DNA from 2 places in the Thioalkalivibrio sp. ALRh genome. Region 1 is predicted to be linked to the other one. Evidence: predicted binding sites of a transcription regulator. Region 1 holds the regulator's gene; the other holds the start of a gene.
What was found. Region 1 encodes FliA, which starts transcription of late flagellar genes. Its sites were predicted from a motif close to GCTAAAGTTNNNNNNNNNNCNGCCGATA; they were not measured.
Positions count from the first base shown of each region.

Region 2: a site for FliA is predicted at 1,784-1,811, ahead of flgM (flagellar biosynthesis anti-sigma factor FlgM). Genes of this name have one in related genera too.

Region 1 covers NZ_KB906522.1:133,521-138,470, forward strand. The annotation lists gene F791_RS0110245 (chemotaxis protein CheA) at 1-598, opposite strand, end outside; gene F791_RS0110250 (protein phosphatase CheZ) at 678-1,454, opposite strand; gene cheY (chemotaxis response regulator CheY) at 1,557-1,937, opposite strand; gene F791_RS0110260 (RNA polymerase sigma factor FliA) at 1,997-2,758, opposite strand; gene F791_RS0110265 (MinD/ParA family protein) at 2,755-3,579, opposite strand; gene flhF (flagellar biosynthesis protein FlhF) at 3,566-4,816, opposite strand; gene flhA (flagellar biosynthesis protein FlhA) at 4,921-4,950, opposite strand, start outside.
Region 2 covers NZ_KB906519.1:119,052-124,001, reverse strand. The annotation lists gene F791_RS0100610 (chemotaxis protein) at 1-740, opposite strand, end outside; gene flgA (flagellar basal body P-ring formation chaperone FlgA) at 984-1,718, shown strand; gene flgM (flagellar biosynthesis anti-sigma factor FlgM) at 1,850-2,164, shown strand; gene F791_RS0100595 (flagella synthesis protein FlgN) at 2,178-2,663, shown strand; gene F791_RS0100590 (flagellar brake protein) at 2,782-3,498, shown strand; tRNA gene F791_RS0100585 (tRNA-Pro) at 3,597-3,673, opposite strand; gene F791_RS0100580 (MerR family transcriptional regulator) at 3,733-4,089, opposite strand; gene F791_RS0100575 (integration host factor subunit alpha) at 4,073-4,372, opposite strand; gene pheT (phenylalanine--tRNA ligase subunit beta) at 4,377-4,950, opposite strand, start outside.

The sequences.
Region 1 (4,950 bases):
CCTGCGGCGAACCATCGCCGTGCAGCGAATCCAGCAGGGCCTCGAACTCGTCATCGGTAATCTCGTCATCGGCACCGACCAGCCCCGACTCATCCCCTCCAGCCTTCGCAGTGGCTTCCACCTCGGCGGGGGGTGCCGGTTCCGGCTCCGGTTCGGGGGGCACGTCTGGCGTCGCGATTGCGGCGGGTTCGGAATTGCCGGCCACGTCTTCATTCTTGGCCATCCGCCGCAGGTCTTCGACGAGATCGGCCTCCGCGGGCGTCGGATCGACCCCGGAGCGGAGGTCGCCAAACATCACGTTCAACGTATCGAGGACCCGCAGCATGGTATCCATCAGGTGACCGTCGACCTGACGTTCCCCATTGCGCAGGAGATTAAACACATCCTCTGCGTGATGGCAGACGGTCACCAGCGGATCCAGGCTCAGAAAGCCCGCGCCACCCTTGATCGTGTGAAAGCTGCGAAATACCGCGTTCAACAGATCCCGGTCATCGGGATGCTGTTCCAGGTCGATCAGCTGCTCGTTGAGTCCTTCGAGCAGTTCCCCGGCCTCGATCAGGAAGTCCTGAAGGATTTCGTCGTTGGGGTCGATGGCCATTCGGTCTCTCCGTTCCGGTGAGGCTTGCCGTTGAGGGGTGGGCGCCGGGAAGCCGCCGATTCAGGGATCAGCGGGCTACCTAGAAGCCCAGGCTGGACAACAGATCGTCCACCTCGTCCTGTCCTTGAACGACATCCTGGCCGGAATCTTGAGTCTTCGGCACTGCTGGCCCGTGTCCACGCCGATCGCCCTCACGCCGCTCGGCATCGTCATCCAGCGTCTTCTCCGCAGCCTCGACCGTCTCCATACGCCCGCTGGACAGCCGAATCAGCGTGACCAGGTTCTCCTCCAGGTCGGTCACGAGCTGAATCACGCGCCGGATCACCTGCCCGGTAATATCCTGGTAGCTCTGCGCCATCAGAACCTCCGACAGCAGGCGGCGCAGCTCTTCGGTATCGTCGTTGGCCTGAGCAAAAAACTCGTCCAGCTCACGAGCGAACTCCCGGAACTCGTCGACCGAGAGTTGCCGATTGCGAAAACGGGTCCACTTCGCCGTCAGTTGGCCGGCCTGCTGGCTGAACGATTCGGCAATGGGGAGACTCGTCTCGATCGCGGTCAGGGTCTCGTGCGCGGCCTTCTCGGTCATCGTGACCACATAATTGAGACGCTCGCGGGCATCCGGGATCTCGGCCTGGGTCAACTCGACCAGCCGCGAATCCCCCCGGAAGCTTTGCAAGGCCTCGTGCAGGTCGCGCGTAAGCTTTCCGAGCTCGTCGAAGAGTTCGCGGTCGTAGGGGCGCGCCAGATCCTGGATCAACGCGCGCGCGGCCACCTCATCCCCTGCCTCCAGAACCTGCACGAGCTCCCGCGCGCGAGCGATTTGCTGCTCACTGATCGATTGTTCTTGGTCTGTCATCCAAAGCCCCTTGCTCGCTCCCCATCCCGAACGTGATGACCGGGATCGATCCCCCGGCCATCCATTTGTCTGGACCAGGAGACTTCGACACCGAATCCCAAACTAGCCTTGGGATTCAATGCGTTCGAATATTTTGTCGATCTTTTCCTTGAGGGTTTCCGCAGTAAAGGGCTTCACCACGTAGCCGTTCACGCCCGCCTCGGCCGCCTCGACGATCTGATCCCGCTTGGCCTCCGCCGTCACCATCAGCACCGGCATCGTCTTCAGCTTCTCGTCGGCACGAACCGCCCGCAGCAGGTCGATGCCCGGCATATTGGGCATGTTCCAGTCGGTAATCAGAAAATCGAAGTCGCCGTTCTGGAGCATCGGCAATGCCGTGCTGCCGTCATCGGCCTCTTGGGTGTTGTTGAAGCCAAGATCACGCAACAGGTTCTTGATGATCCGTCGCATCGTGGAGAAGTCGTCCACGATGAGAATTTTCATTCCCTTGTCCACAGGTCACTCCGGGATAAATGATTCATATGAGTACTAGAGCTTGGCCTTCAGAATAACTGCAAAGCCTCGCCGTCTTCGAGCCAGGAGCCCAGGCGCGCGCGCAGTCGGATAACGGCCTGACTGCGGATCTGGCTGACGCGCGACTCGGTCACCCCGAGTACCGCGCCAATCTCGCGCAGGTTGAGCTCCTCGATGTAATAAAGCGACAACACCAGACGTTCGCGTTCGGGCAAATCGCCCAGCGCGGCGGCCAGCTCCTCGCGAAACTCCCCGGCCTCGATCGTGCGCGAGGGCGAGGCCTCCTGCCCCTCGATCACCCGGTCCGCATCACCATCGGTGCCGCCCAGATCATCCAGCGCGAACAGATGGGCGCCGGCATGGTCCTGCAGCATCGAGTAGTACTCGTCGATCGGGACCTCGAGTTCCTCGGCCACCTCGACCCCGCGCGCCGCACGCCCCTCCCTGGCCTCGACCGTCTGGATCGCCTCGGCGATCTTGCGGCTGTTGCGGTGCACCGATCTCGGGGTCCAGTCACTGCGGCGTAACTCGTCGATCATCGCGCCACGGATGCGAATCCCGGCGTAGGTCGCAAACGTCGCGCCCTGCCCGCCCTCGAATTGCCGCGCGGCCTCCAGCAGGCCAATCATGCCGGCCTGGATCAGGTCATCGACCTGGACCGAGGAAGGGAGGCGAGCCATCAGATGGTGCGCGATGCGGTGCACCAGCTCGATATGTTCCGCGACGCGCTGCTCGTGGCCGGCTGCGGCCACGTTCTCGTATCCGTGGAGGCGATTACGCGTCGCCATCATGCGCTCTGCAGCATCCGTTCGACGAAAAACCCGACACCACCATCGGCACCACGGGCCACCGGCCAGCGGTCGACCGCACGGGCGAGTTCGGTAAAGGCCTTGGCCGCCGGGCTGCCCGGATATTGCTGCACGACCGGTGCCCGTTTCTGTACGGCCTTGCGCAGATGCTCGTCCATCGGGATGTAACCGGCGAGATCCAGGATGACTTCCGGCAGGTAGTTGTCGCAAACCGTGGTGAGTTTCTGCAACAAGCGCTCGGCGCCCGCGCGGTCCTGGACCATATTCGTGACCAGCCGGAAACGCCGCATGCCATGATCTCGATGCAGCACCTTGATCAAGGCATAGGCATCGGTGATGGACGCCGGCTCGTCGCAGACGACGACCAGGGTCTCCTGGACCGCTCGACAGAAGGTCGTGACGGATTCCTGCAGGCCCGCTGCCGTATCCACCACCAGCACATCCAGCGGCTTGGAATAGGCGCTGAATGCCTGGATCAAACCGTTGTGCTCGAGCTGCGTGAGATTCGCCATCGCCGCGATCCCCGAGGCCGACGGGATGACCTTGATCCCCTCCGGGCCCTCGATCAGCACATCCTGGAGGTCGTCCACCTGTCCGGTCACCAGGTCATGCAGGGTGCGCTCGGGTCGCAGTCCGAGCAGCACATCGGCATTGGCCAGCCCCAGGTCGGCATCAAACAGCATGACCTCGCGGCCCAGCCGCGCGAGCGCCACGGACAGGTTGACCGACACATTGGTCTTGCCGACGCCGCCCTTGCCGGAGGCAACCGCAATGACCTTCAACGGCTGATTAGTGCGTGGCATAGCGTCCTTTCCCCACCGGATGGATCATCTCCAGAACGCCCGCATCCTGAGTACGGCGCGGCGACGGCGCATTGCGGCCGGCATTCGAGAACTCCGCCAGGCTTGCATCGGTCCATCGTTCATCGCGGGAGGATCGACGCGCGGGGCCGCGCTCTTCGCCGAGCGCCCGCCGGGTCAGATCGCCCGTCTCGACCCGGTGGAAGTCTTCGGCAATCCGCTGTCCATCGCTGACAAACGTGAGCCCAAGGTGTTGATCGAGCAATACCGACAACGTCTCCCCCAACTGTTCGGCTTCGTCGAGTTTGGTCAGCACCAGCGCCGATGGCTCCGTCTTCCGGAACGCATCCAGCACCCTTCGCAGCGCCGCCGCCTGAGTGGTCGCGGAGACGACCAGCCAGCTCTCGCGCCGGACATGGTCCGGCCAGCCGGCAAATAGCGACTCGTCGCCCACCGCGGAAGGTGCCTGCCCGGCGGTGTCGACCAGAATCAGATGCCCATCCTCTGCTCGCGCGGTCATGTCGCGCAACTCGCGCGGGCTCTGCAGCACCCGCAATGACACGCCCGCCATCTGCGCGAACGCCTGCAGCTGGCGCGTGGCCCCAATGCGCTGGGTGTCCAGTGTGACCAGCGTAACCGAATCCGCACCCATACGACGGATTTGACGCAAGGCAATGCGTGCGAGTGTAGTGGTCTTGCCCACCCCCGTAGGCCCCACCAGGGCCAGCACGCCACCTTCATCCAGGATGTCCGGATGGCGGGTCGCGATCGCCCCGGAAAGGCGTGCGCGCAGCCTCTCCCAGGCCTGCTCCACCGTGCTGTCGTCGAGAATACTCCCGGCGAGACTGCGCGCCAGTGACTCGCTGAACCCACGGTCCATCAGACGCGCCTTGCACTCCGCCGCCAGCGGATGCCGCGCCGCCCACTGTGCGGCCTCGTTGTCGCTGTGCTGGCGGGTGAGCAGGCTGCGCAGATCCCGCAGCTCCTGGCGCATCGCGGCCAGCTCGGGGTCCGCGGGCCAGGCCGAGCCCGAGCCCGGGCTCGGACGCGAGTCGGATGCCGGCGCCTCACGCGGGGCATGGACCGCGTTCACCGCAGCCTGCTGCTCGCGCTCGGAGACCCCCGCATCGCCATCTTCCAGCGCCGCGACAACCTCCAGCCAACCATCGACACGGCGGCTCGACAGGATCACGGCATCCTCGCCCTGCTGTTCACGCACCTGCCGCATCGCATCGCGCATGTCGCGTGCCCGGTACCGTCTCACATTCATCGCTGTTCTCCCGCTCCGCTCAAGGAAAACACTGATCAGTGTTTCCCTCTCGTATCCGATCGCTACTGTTCGTCTCAGGCACCTGTGGGCGTTGCCTGCCGGGC
Region 2 (4,950 bases), on a different contig from region 1:
TCCATGCGCGGCATCTCGATATCCGAAATCACCAGCTCCACCACCTCGTCCACGGTGCCGGCCTCGGCCTGCTCCTCCAGGAAATCCAGCGCCTCGCGACCATCCTTGAAGACCACGTACTCCCAGCCCAGGCCCTTGATCGCACCCTCGATCTGCTTGCGCGCGACCACGGAGTCATCAACGATCACAATCTTGCGCTGTCCATGCTTGGCGCGTTCTTCCTCGGCCTCCGCGCGCACCGCGTCGGATACCGTGGATGGCAACGGGTTGACGATCGACAGTACCCGTTCGACGTCAATGATCTCGACCAGCTTGTTGTCGATCTCGGTGACCGCCACCAGAAACGACTCGCGCCCGGTCCCACGAGGCGGGGACTTCACGTCTTCCCAGTTAACGTTGACGATCCGGTCGACCGCGGACACCCAGAACCCCTGTACCGACCGGTTGAACTCGGTCACCACCACCTTGTGGTCGCCCGTTTCGCCCACGGCGGTACGCAGCCCCATCGCGCGCGCCAGATCGATGATGGGGACGGTTCCGCCACGCAGGGTAGCCACACCACGCACCACACTCAGCGATCCGGGAATCTGCCGCAGCGGCGGCGACGGGATCACCTCGCGCACCTTGAATACGTTGATACCGAAAGTCTGCGAGCTCCCCAAATGAAACAGGAGCAGCTCCATACGGTTCTGCCCCACCAGCTGGGTGCGCTGATTCACATCGTCAATGAATTGACTCATTGTCCTGCTCTCCCCCTCGCCCAGCGGCCAGCCACCTCGACTCGCCGGCCCCAGTGTGCACCCCGCAGACCGACGCTGTCATGCCACAACCCGCCGTCGCATGCCGATTGCACGCGTTCTAGACCCGATAACGGCCGGCCGCTGTGACTCTTGAGGGTACGCTCCTGATTGCCTGGCATGTTTTCTGCTTGCACGTCTCTGCAAACCTCTCGAGTCCTGACAAGCCGACGCGCATCCAGACCAATGAACCAGTCAGCACGCAAACCTTCCATTCGCTCCTGGTGGCTTTCGGCCGCCATGGGCGTCGTTCTGGCCCTGGTCTCCATTGCGGCACAGGCCGAGATCGAGGCAGTGGAAAACATCCGCCTGGCGGCGGAGCGCTTCATCCAGGAGGAGTTGAACCTCACACCAGGCGACGAAGCGGTAGAGATTCAGATCGGCCGGCTGGACAACCGCCTGCGCCTGGCCCGATGCAGCGAGGCACTGGAGACCCGGTTCCCGCCCGGCGGGCGACGCGATGGCAATACGGCGGTACAGGTTCAGTGCGAGACCCCCGTCAGCTGGTCGATCTATGTGCCAGTCACGGTCGAGCGCTACGCCGAGGTGCTGGTCGCCAGCCGCAGCCTGCGACGCCAGCACACGATCCTCCCCGGCGATCTGCGCACCAAGCGAATTCAGACCTCTCGCCATGCGGGGAGCTATTTCGAGAACAAGGGCGAACTGGTGGGGCTGCAGACCCGGCGCAACATCCGGCCCGGTCAGATCCTGGGCCAGCAGCACGTCACCCAGCGCGAGGTGGTCAGCCGCGGCCAGCGCGTCACCATCCTGGCCGAGAACGGCTCGGTGGTGATCCGCATGCAGGGCGAGGCGCTGGAGAATGGCATCCTGGGCGATCGCATCCGCGTGAAGAACACCTCGTCCGGACGCGTCGTGGAAGGCGAGGTGCTCGAGTCCGGACATGTACGCGTTGCCCTGTAGAATGGCGGTGTGTCTCGTCACCATCCACAAACTGTGAAGCGAATCGAAAATTCACAGCTCAAGGGGCTACAGTTTCAGCCGGTGCTGCCGCTAACCCCTGCAGTAGAATTGCAAAAACAGGAAACCGAATAATGGATATCAAAGGCCCGAACTCCCCCGGCCTGCGCCCGGATGGCAACAGCTCGAGCGTGAAGGGCCGCGATGAGACCTCTCGCCCCGACGCAGGCGCCCAGGGCAATGCATCCTCACCCGTACGTCAGGATGACTCTGTCACCCTGACCGGCGCGGCGCAGGCAATGAACGCCGCCTCCGGGGCCGCCAGCAACGCCCCGTTCGACGAGGCGCGAGTCGCCGAGCTGCGCGAGGCCATCTCCAACGGTCAGTACCCGGTAGACAACGAACAGCTAGCCGATCGCATGATCGAGCTGGAAAGCCTGTTGCGCTAACAGAGACCCGACGATGTCGCCCGAACAACGCCACGCCTTCCTCCGCTCGCTGGAGGCCTCGATTCGGCTGAGCCACCAGATGGAGGACATCCTGCTGCAGGAGACCCGGGCGGTGGAATCACGGGCCGCCGAGACCCTGCGCGAAGTCGTGGCCCAGAAGCAGACGCTACTGCAGGAACTCGAAACCGAAAGCCGGCGACAGCGCGAGACGATCGAGGCCGCCGGCGAAACGTATACGCCCGAGGGACTTGCACGGCTGTTCGGTCGGCTCGAGGGAGGCGCCGAGCTGGACGACCACTGGCAGGCGCTACGCCGCTCGGTGGAGCGCTGCAATACCCTCAACCAGGGGAATGCCCGACTGATCGATCGCGACCGTCGTCGCGTGGAGATGTCCATCCAGATCCTGCGCGGCGAGGAACCCGGCCCGGCTCCCACCTACGACCCCTACGGCCGCACCCAGTCCGGCAGCCGTACCGGTCGGCGCATCACCCGCGCATGACCCGCGCGCGCTCTGCGCGACACCTCTCCGCCCTTCTCCGCCTCACACCCGGGGCTGGCATTCCGGACCGCTCGGCAGTACCGTGCGGCTTGGCCCAATAATTACAACAACGCCACGCATGGAAGAGACCGACTACACCGTCGACAAGCCGGAGCGGATTGCCGGCATCCTCAAGGATCTGGATCACAAGCTCACCCTCGTCAACGTCCGCCTCGACGACGATGGCCCGCTGTACAACTCCGCGCTGGTTCGCCTTGATTCCGGTGCACGCGAGCTCTTCCTCGACGAACTCACGCCCATCGAAGCGAATCGCCACGCCCAGGAAGGCACTGGCATGCGGGTATTCGCCAGCCTGCGCGGGGTGGCCGTACGCTTCTCCACCGCCGTCTCGCGCATCGAACGCGAGGACGCCGGGGCCCTTTACGTCTGCCCCTATCCCGAGACCCTGGAATATCTCCAGCGACGCGAGACCTTTCGCGTCCATATCCCGATCAGCGAGCGCCCGCGCGTCGAATTGCAGTACCGCGAATGGGAAGAGCCCGGTATCGGGGACCTGGCCGATCTTTCGGCCCAGGGGATGTGCGTGGAGGTACCACAAGACTGGGTCGAAACAATCGAGATCGGGACCCCGATGCGTTTCGAGAACCTGCTACTGCCCGAAGTTGGCGAACGCCTGGGCGGCGACCTGCGTCTGGCCAATCGCCGTCGCAGCCCGCGCGACGGATACGTGTATGCCGGCTTCCAGGTCACCGGCATGAACCAGTGGCTGGAGCGGCAGTTCAACATCGCCCTGCTGCACTATCAGCGCGAGGCGCGCCGGCGTTCGATGGAGTAACAGACGAGGCCAGTCTCTTCCCTCACTCCAGACACAAAAAAGGCCGCTCGATGCGGCCTCTTTTTTCACCTGAAGAATATCCTTCAAGTCGTTGAACTTGGTCGGGACGGCAGGATTTGAACCTGCGACCCTCTGCACCCCATGCAGATGCGCTACCAGACTGCGCTACGCCCCGAAGCCGCGAATCATATCCGATTCCCTGCCCCCACGAAAGGACCCGGACCAGAAGACCTCTCAGGCGCGCAATACACGCAACACCGATTCCAGCTCCGAGATCGTATCCTGGATGATCTGGCGTGCCTGCTGGCGATCACCCTTGGCCTCGTCGCCAGACAGCTTCTGTCGCGCGCCATTGATCGTATAGCCCTCTTCGTACAGCAGGGCCCGAATCTGGCGGATCAGGATCACGTCCTGGCGCTGGTAGTAGCGCCGATTGCCCCGCCGCTTGACCGGCTCGAGCATCGGGAACTCCTGTTCCCAGTAGCGCAGCACGTGAGGTTTCACCTGACACAGCTCGGCGACCTCGCCAATGGTGAAGTAGCGCTTGCCCGGGATCGCGGGCAGTTCCTGGTGGTTACTCGCTTCCAGCATAGCTTTCGACCCTCTCGCGCAGCTTCTGCCCCGGGCGGAAGGTGACGACGCGCCGCGCCGAGACCGGGATTTCCTCGCCGGTCTTCGGATTGCGCCCGGGCCGCTGGTTCTTGTCGCGAAGGATGAAGTTGCCGAAGCCGGAGAGCTTCACGCCCTCGCCCTCTTCCAGCGACTGGCGCATCTCCTCGAAGAACATCTCGACGAATTCCTTGGCCTCGCGCTTGTTCAGGCCCAGTTCTTCGTTCAGCGTGGCGGCAAGATCCGCCTTCGTCACTGCTGCCATGGAATCACTGCCTCAGGGTTGCCTGGAAGCGAGCGTGCAGATGCTCGACGACCTTGTCGGTGACGCTTGCCACGTCCTGTTCGCCTAGGGTGCGATCAAAAGCCCGCAAAATCAAGCCCAAAGCGAGGCTCTTCTCGTCCGGATTCAAGCCCTTGCCCTGGTAGACATCAAACAGCCGGACATCCTGCACCAGCTCCAGCCCCAGTTCTTCGATCGCGTTCAGCACATCACCGGCCGGAACGGTCGCCTGCACCACCAGGGCAAGATCACGCCGGATCGACGGATATGGCGACAGCGGCGCGAACTGGGCGACCGGTGCGCGCAGGATCGCCCGCGCATCGAGATCGAACAGATACACCGGCTCGACATCGAACTGCCTGCAAAGCGCCGGGTGCAGACGCCCGACCCAACCGATGGGGCGATCACCCGCCATAATCCGCGCGGACTGCCCGTCGTGGAGCGCAGGATGTTTCTCCGAGCGAAAGCCCAGCGGCGCCTCCACGGAGGCACAAAGTGCCTCGACGACACCCTTGGCATCAAAGAAGTCGACGCGGCGCGACGCGGCCTCCCAGTGCTCC